Regions from separate parts of the Paenibacillus sp. OAS669 genome, predicted to be linked through region 1. Evidence: predicted binding sites of a transcription regulator. Region 1 holds the regulator's gene; the other holds the start of a gene.
What was found. The regulator Rex, encoded in region 1, represses fermentation and respiration genes when NADH is low (regulators of the CRP and FNR family bind a similar motif). The targets are predictions, from matches to a motif close to TTGTGAAATATTTCACAA.

Region 1 (4,119 bases):
GGCAATTCAATAAGAGCAAATCGCTGCAGCTGGTATGCGTACCGATCGATGTCAGCCCGATGCTGCAGCAGCAATTTTTCGACGTAAAGGATAGCGTCATTATGACGTCAGCCACTCTGTCTGTGGGCAAATCCTTCGATTATACCGCCGAGCAGCTGGGACTGGATATCAAAGACACCGACGGCAAGCTGAAGACGGTACAGCTCCCGTCTCCGTTCAATTACCGCCAGCAGGCGCTGGTAGCGATACCGAGAGATTTCCCTAGTATTCGGGGAAATTCTGGGGAGAAGCAATTTGTCGATCATTTGACCCAATCTCTGGCTGAAGTAGCTCTCGAGACCAAGGGAAGGATGCTCGTATTATTTACGTCCAATAGAATGCTGAAGCTTGCTCACGCGGCTTTAAAGGACGTTCTGAGCCCGTTCGGGATTCAAGTATTGGGACAGGGTGTCGACAGCAGTAATCGCAGCAAATTGACGCGATTATTCCAGAATAATCCCGCAAGCGTCTTGTTGGGAACGAGCAGCTTCTGGGAAGGAGTAGATATACCTGGAGATGCTCTTACGTGTCTGGCTATCGTCCGGCTGCCGTTCCAGCCGCCTAACCATCCCTTGGTGGAAGCCAAAACGGAAAATTTAAAAAAGCTGAATCAGAATGCTTTCATGAAGCTGTCGGTTCCGCAGGCGGTGATCCGATTCAAGCAAGGCTTCGGAAGATTGGTGCGGACGGCCAAGGACAAAGGCATTGTTATCATTTATGACACTCGCGTCATTGATACGACTTATGGGAAGTACTTTTTGTACTCGCTGCCCGGCCCCAAAATCGAACACATGCCAACCAAACAATTGGTATCAAGAATTAAGCAGTGGATGGGGGAAAACGGTGCATGAAAACATTAAAAATATCCGAAGCAGTGGTAAGAAGACTGCCTATTTATTTACGGTTTCTTAATGAATTGAGCAAGAAGAGTGTCCATACGGTATCCTCGCAGGATTTGGGTCAGAAGCTTGACTTGAATCCTGCGCAAATCCGCAAGGATTTAGCTTATTTCGGCGAGTTCGGCAAAAAAGGAATCGGCTACGATGTCGCTTATTTGATCGAAAAAATACGTCAAATTTTAAAGCTGGATAAGGTGATTCCGGTTGCTTTGGTCGGAGCGGGGAACTTGGGCCGGGCGTTGTGCAATTACAATGCTTATTTAAAGGACAATATGAAAATTGTCGCTGTGTTCGACGCTTCCGAGACTAAAGTAGGCGAATCCATCAACAATCTGAAGGTCAAGCCGATGAACGAGCTGAAGGAAACGATCCAATCGCTTCATGTTCGTATCGGGATCATTACCGTACCTGCGGCGGAAGCGCAAAATGTGGCTAATCAGTTCGTTGAGGCCGGGGTAGAAGCGATACTGAATTTTGCGCCAATGATCATCAAGGTACCCAATGAAATTCGGGTTCATCATGCGGATTTTACAACCGAGCTGCAAAGCTTAGCCTATTATTTGGATTGAATAAACGCGACGCTGCCGATAATATAAAGAAGCCTACAAATCTGTAGGCTTTTTTGCTATGTACGCCCAGCATGGGCGTCATCTCTACGGTGAAAGTCCGGAATGGGGGCTGGCAAGCGCCTACCATTAGCCAAGAGCAAGGGTGTCCGCCGTGAGGCGGAATCTGAAGGAAGCTGGAGGCAAACGCACGGCTTGAGGTACACGAATCCAATTTGAGGCGGTTGCAGTCGGATGAGTCACCATACCATGACAAAATCCAAAGCTGCCAAAGGCTACAGCCGTAAACTTGGGCGAGCGCGGGCGGAAAGATGACGTTCTTATCTGGGGAGACCTGCGGAACACGCGAAGTTACTTCGTAACCGCGGCTGTAAGGCCGCGCTGAATCCGCAGGAGTCAGCAGAGGCCATAGTACGGAAGTACGGGACGTCGGAAACCGGAAGGGCCGAACCGAAAGGAGAGAGGAAACCGATGCGTTCGCATGAAGAGCAACGACAGCAGAATATCTCGCAAGAGAGCTTGCGGCAAAGAGAAGCGGTGAAGCCGTCAGGGTATGCCGGAGCGCCGAGTTCTTCGTCGGCACAAATCGTCCCTTCCTCTCGCGAAGTCCGTAACGACTTGTTGGAGCGGATGCTCGAAAGGGAAAACCTTTTGCTCGCCTACAAGCGAGTGGTCCAAAATGGAGGAGCACCCGGGGTGGACGGAGTAACGGTAACGGAGCTACAAGCTTACCTGAAGACGCACTGGGAGACGGTGAAAGCCGAACTTCTCGCGGGAACCTACAAACCTATGCCTGTCAAACGGGTGGAAATCCCCAAACCCGGAGGCGGAGTACGGCTACTTGGTATCCCGACCGTAATGGATAGACTCCTTCAACAAGCACTTCTGCAGGTCATGAACTCGATCTTTGACGCTCACTTTTCATGGTACAGCTACGGCTTTAGACCGGGAAAGAGAGCGCATGACGCGGTAAAGCAAGCCCAGCAATACATACAAAACGGTCTTCGGTGGATCGTGGATATGGATTTGGAGAAATTCTTTGACCGGGTAAATCATGACATTCTCATGGCAAGAGTGGCAAGGAAAGTGGCGGATAAGCGAATCCTGAGACTAATCCGTGCCTACCTGAACGCCGGAGTAATGGAAGGTGGAGTTTGCCAGAAAACGGAGGAGGGAACACCGCAGGGCGGCCCTTTAAGTCCATTATTAGCAAACATCCTGCTGGATGACCTAGATAAAGAACTAACCAAACGGGGGCACAAGTTTGTCCGCTATGCGGACGATTGTAACATCTTCGTCGCCAGCAGACGGGCCGGAGAACGTGTCATAGAATCGGTTATTGGATTTGTGGAAGGAAAGCTGAAATTGAAAGTGAATCGTGACAAGAGTGCAGTGGATCGGCCATGGAATCGGAAGTTCCTCGGCTTTAGCTTCTTATCAAACAGACAGGTGACGATCCGGCTTGCTCCCAAAACGATCTCCCGATTCAAGGAGAAGATAAGGGAACTAACGGATCGAACACGCTCGATGTCGATGGATGACCGCATCACCCGGCTCAACCGATACCTCATGGGATGGATGGGATACTTCCGACTCGCTTCGGCGAAGAACCATTGCAAGAGATTCGACCAATGGATTCGACGACGATTGCGAATGTGCCTCTGGAAACAATGGAAGCGTGTGAAAACTCGCATTCGTGAACTTCGAGCACTCGGAGTCCCTGAATGGGCGGTCTTAAAAATGGCCAACTCCCGGCGAGGAGCATGGGAAATGTCTCGAAACACAAACAACGCCCTTCCGACGTCCCACTGGGAATCGAAAGGGCTGAAAAGTTTACTTTCTCGTTACTTGGAGCTTTGTTAACCTTTTGGAACCGCCGTATGCGGACCCGCATGTACGGTGGTGTGAGAGGACGGGGGTTAATCACCCCCTCCTACTCGATTATAGGGAACTTAAAGTATCCGATGTTATTTTATATCTTATGAGGTTAATTGGAAAATAATTTTGTAAATGATGAACGATAGGACCATGCTGATAGGGATTGTAATGATCCAGGTCATAACCATTTTCGTAACGGTGGCCCACTTCACGTCATAGAATCTCATGACTGCGCCAGTCCCAATAATGGATGACGAGATAACATGCGTTGTGGACAATGGCATTCCCATCGCTGTAGATACTTGAATCACGATGGAGGAGTTCAAGTCCGAAGCAAATCCGTTAATAGGTTCGATCTTGATCAGCTTTTTACTCATGGTTTTAATGATTTTCCAACCGCCGATAGACGTTCCTAAGCCCATTGCCGTAGCTGCACACAATTTAACCCATAACGGAACATCCAGTGTATCTTGATAATCTAGAGCCACCATACCGAAGACGATAATACCCATTGCTTTTTGTGCGTCGTTGCCTCCATGGGAGTACGAAAGCAGTCCGGCGGAGAAAATTTGAAAAATCCGGAAGGTTCGGTTCAGCTTTGATCTGGAGTGATTGCCGCTAAGAAGAATGAGCTGACGGATAATCCACATGATGATAAAGCCCGTAGCAAAAGCAATGATTGGAGAAGCGACCAAGATAATAATAATTTCCTTGAAACCGCTCCAATTGACAGAAGA
Region 2 (4,119 bases), on a different contig from region 1:
CCTGCCGCATTTCTTTTGAGACCTACATAGCGCAGCATGACCTTTTGCAGCTTAAGCCTTCTTTCCACAATCGGCTGCTTGGCATGCTCTGTCCGATTGGACTCGGACGAAATGGACGGAACGGATCCGACAGGGGAAAGCTGATGAATTCTTTCTATGATTCTGCGCCCGAACACAATTGCCTCCGACAAGGAATTGCTCGCCAGCCGGTTGGCCCCGTGAACTCCTGTAGAGGAAACCTCACCGCAAGCAAACAGCCTTGCAACCTCGGTTTCGCCGTACAGATCGGTTTTGACCCCGCCCATCATATAGTGAGCGGCAGGAGCGACCGGAATCCAGTCGGAGGACAAGTCCAGGCCGTAATTCAAGCAAAACTCATAAATCGTCGGGAACCGGTGCTTCACCGTTTCTTCCGACTCATGGGTAAAATCAATATAAACGAAGGTCGACTTCGTCTGCTCCATTTCGTTGACAATCGCTCGCGCTACAATGTCCCTGGGGGCCAGCTCCAGCTGAGGATCGTACTTCTCCATAAAGCGTTCGCCGTTAATGTTTCTTAATATAGCCCCTTCGCCGCGTACCGCTTCAGAAACCAAGAACCTTGGAGCGCCCGGGTAGCATAACGCTGTCGGATGGAATTGAACAAATTCCATATCCTGAATGAGAGCCCCGGCACGATACGCGATAGCGATTCCGTCGGCAGTCGCAATATCCGGGTTCGTTGTATAGCGGAACAACTGCCCGGCTCCTCCAGTACACAGGATGGTTGCGTTAGCACGTACAAATACTTTTTGCCCGTCCGGCTTTTGAACCAATGCTCCATAGCATTCCCCGTCTTGCGTAATCAGATCAATAACAAAATGATCATCCCACAGCTCGATATTCGGATGCTGCTTCGTCTTTTCCGATAAGGCGCGGACGATTTCCGCACCCGTTGCGTCTCCATGAGCGTGCAAAATCCGGCGTTGGCTGTGCGCCCCTTCCTTGGTCAGGGCAAACACTCCATCCTCCAGATCGAACTGCGTCCCCATCTGAATCAGGTCTTGAACTCCGGCAGGGCCTTCATGCACCAAGACGTTGACCGCGGCTGAGGAGCACAACCCGGCCCCGGCGTTCAGCGTATCCTGGTGGTGGTATTCGGGGGAGTCCTCGTCGGAAATTACGGCGGCGATTCCCCCCTGAGCATAGCGTGTATTGCTGTCCAACAGCGACTTTTTGGTGACCATCAGCACTTTAAAATGCTGACTGGCTTTAATAGCGGTAAAAAGCCCGGCGATACCCGCACCGATAACGATGACATCTGTATGTACTTGAGGCAGCTCGTCCAGTTGAAAGTCGACTAAATAACGTGGAATCATGATACGCTCTCCTTCTTTAATGCCCAAAAATGGTTAAAAGCTTCAAAGGAAATAGAGCTTATGCATACTGACACAAACAAGAGAGTAGCGCATGCTACTTCACTTGTAGCATGCGCTCCAGGGACGCCTTGGCTTGTTCTGCGATGTGCGGCGGTACATAAATTTGCGGCTGCATCGTCTCCAAACATTTGGCAACCTTTTTTAAATTGTTGACTTTCATATTCGGACAAACCAAATATTTTGTTGCGAAATGGAACTTCTTATTCGGACTATCCAAGCGAAGCTGATATCCTGTACCGTCTTCCGTGCCAACAATAAATTCTTGGCAGTCAGATTCCTTACAGTACTTGATAATGGCTGTCGTACTGCCTACAAAATCACCCAGCTTCACCACTTCAGGGCGGCATTCCGGATGAACCACAAATTGGGCATTCGGATGGAGAGCTTTCATTTCCTCTACATCTTTGACGGTTAACATGTCATGAGTGTTGCAATATCCTTCCCAAATAATGACTTTTTTGTCCGTAAATTTGGAAACGTAATCACCCAGGTTTTTATCAGGCACCCAGATGATCTCATCGGAGTCGACGGAGTTAATGACTTTGATAGCATTAGCCGAGGTACAGCAAATATCGGTTTCGGATTTCACATCTGCCGAAGTGTTAATGTAAGCTACCACTTTGGCATTCGGATGCTGCTTCTTCAGTGCACGGAGTCCATCCACATTGACCATATCGGCCATCGGACAGCCCGCTCTCTCATCCGGTATCAGAACAGTTTTGTTCGGAGCCAGTATTTTTGCGCTTTCGCCCATAAAATGAACGCCGCAAAATACAATAACGTCAGCGTCGGTCGATGCCGCCTTTTGGGCCAGCAAAAAAGAATCGCCGCGAAAATCAGCAATTTCTTGAATTTCATCACGTTGGTAATAATGAGCAAGAATAATAGCGTTGCGTTCCTTCTTCAATTGAGCAATTCGTTCCTTAAGCTCCCTTTTCTGTTCTTCCTTGCGCTCCAGAGCTAATGCTTCCATCGTCGCATTACCATCCTTTCCGTCCCTATGCCCCTTTTTATTTAACAACTAAGTCGTGAAAATGTTCACATATTGTTTGAAGATTTACAACTAATTTACACAACATCCCCGGTGGTGTCAATGCTCAAATAACAACAAAATACCCGAATTCATTCAGCAGATGACGGTGTTGTTCCGTGCTTTGGTCTCTAGTGTCCAGTTTCTATGTTAAGGCTAAATAAAGACAGTGAAAATGGGTGCATTGTCTCGCTGATGTACTTCCATAAAGTTGAGACCTTAAGCTTCGCTTCAGCAACCCCCCGTTTCGTAAACAAGTTGTTTATCTGTTAACGGGAAAGTGGTGTCTAGACAGCTACGGCGCAAAAAAACCGAAAGGCATTCGCCTTCCGGTTCTGTGTCTCTTTATTTGTTCTCTTTATCTTCCTCATCGGAAGTACCTTTGTCGAAGTCCAGCTTGTTGGCATCTGCCGTTTGCTGTTGACCGACAATGTTCACCTTCACTTCAGAGCCGGCATCATCCAGCCTGCCGTTCTCGATGAGCTGCTTGATTTGTTCTTTCTCGAGGGTTTCCTTCTCGAGCAAGGTTTCGGCAATCAGGCGAACCTGATCCGCGTACTTCTCAAGCGTTTCTTTTGCTCTGGCATAGCAGCTGCGGATGATCGTCTGCATCTCTTGGTCGATTTCATAGGCAATCGCATCACTGTAGTTTTGCTCATGCCCGAAATCACGGCCCAGGAACACTTGCCCCTGAACATTACCAAACTGCATAGGACCCAGCTTATCGCTCATGCCGTATTCCATAATCATCTTGCGTACAATGCCGGTTGCCCGTTGGAAGTCGCTGTACGCGCCAGTACCGATCTCGCCGATAAACAGCTCCTCGGATACGCGTCCGCCCAGCAAACCGGTAACTTTATCAAGAAGCTCGTTCTTGGTATTCATCATCCGGTCTTCGCCTTCCTTAGGCAGCATCATGACATAGCCGCCTGCACGACCGCGAGGAATAATCGTAACCTTGTGGACCATATCGGCATTCTCCAAATGGTAGCCGATAATTGTGTGCCCGGCTTCGTGGAAAGCCACCATGCGCTTCTCGCGTTCGCTGATGACGCGAGCTTTCTTCTGCGTACCGACAATAACGCGGTCGAACGCTTCATCCAGCTCTTCCATAGAGATATCTTTCCGGTTGCGGCGGGCCGCGATCAATGCAGCCTCATTGAGCAGGTTCTCCAGGTCAGCGCCTGTAAAGCCTGTTGTGTATCTCGCCAGCACATCCAGTTTAACATCTTTATTCAAAGGCTTGTTGCGAGCATGTACCTTGAGTACCGCTTCACGGCCCTTGACATCCGGACGATCCACCGTAATTTGACGGTCAAAGCGTCCCGGACGAAGCAGCGCAGGGTCTAGAATATCCGGCCGGTTGGTAGCCGCGACGATAATAATCCCTTCATTCGCTCCGAATCCGTCCATCTCCACGAGGAGCTGGTTGAGAGTCTGCTCCCGCTCGTCATGACCGCCGCCCAAACCGGCGCCGCGCTGACGGCCTACAGCGTCAATCTCGTCTATAAATATAATACAAGGTGCATTTTTCTTAGCGTTTTCGAACAAATCGCGGACACGGGATGCACCCACACCGACGAACATTTCTACGAAATCGGAACCGCTTATGCTGAAGAACGGAACTCCTGCTTCACCGGCAACCGCTCGCGCCAGCAAAGTTTTACCCGT

Region 2: a site for Rex is predicted at 2,445-2,462, ahead of nadA (quinolinate synthase NadA). Genes of this name have one in related genera too.

The regions. Positions count from the first base shown of each region.
Region 1 is NZ_JADBDR010000015.1:5,569-9,687, reverse strand. Features, by position in the region: gene dinG (ATP-dependent DNA helicase DinG) at 1-890, shown strand, start outside; gene GGC63_RS26200 (redox-sensing transcriptional repressor Rex) at 887-1,507, shown strand; gene ltrA (group II intron reverse transcriptase/maturase) at 1,976-3,367, shown strand; gene GGC63_RS26190 (inorganic phosphate transporter) at 3,484-4,119, opposite strand, start outside.
Region 2 is NZ_JADBDR010000025.1:43,888-48,006, reverse strand. Features, by position in the region: gene nadB (L-aspartate oxidase) at 1-1,358, opposite strand, end outside; gene nadA (quinolinate synthase NadA) at 1,453-2,391, opposite strand; gene ftsH (ATP-dependent zinc metalloprotease FtsH) at 2,794-4,119, opposite strand, start outside.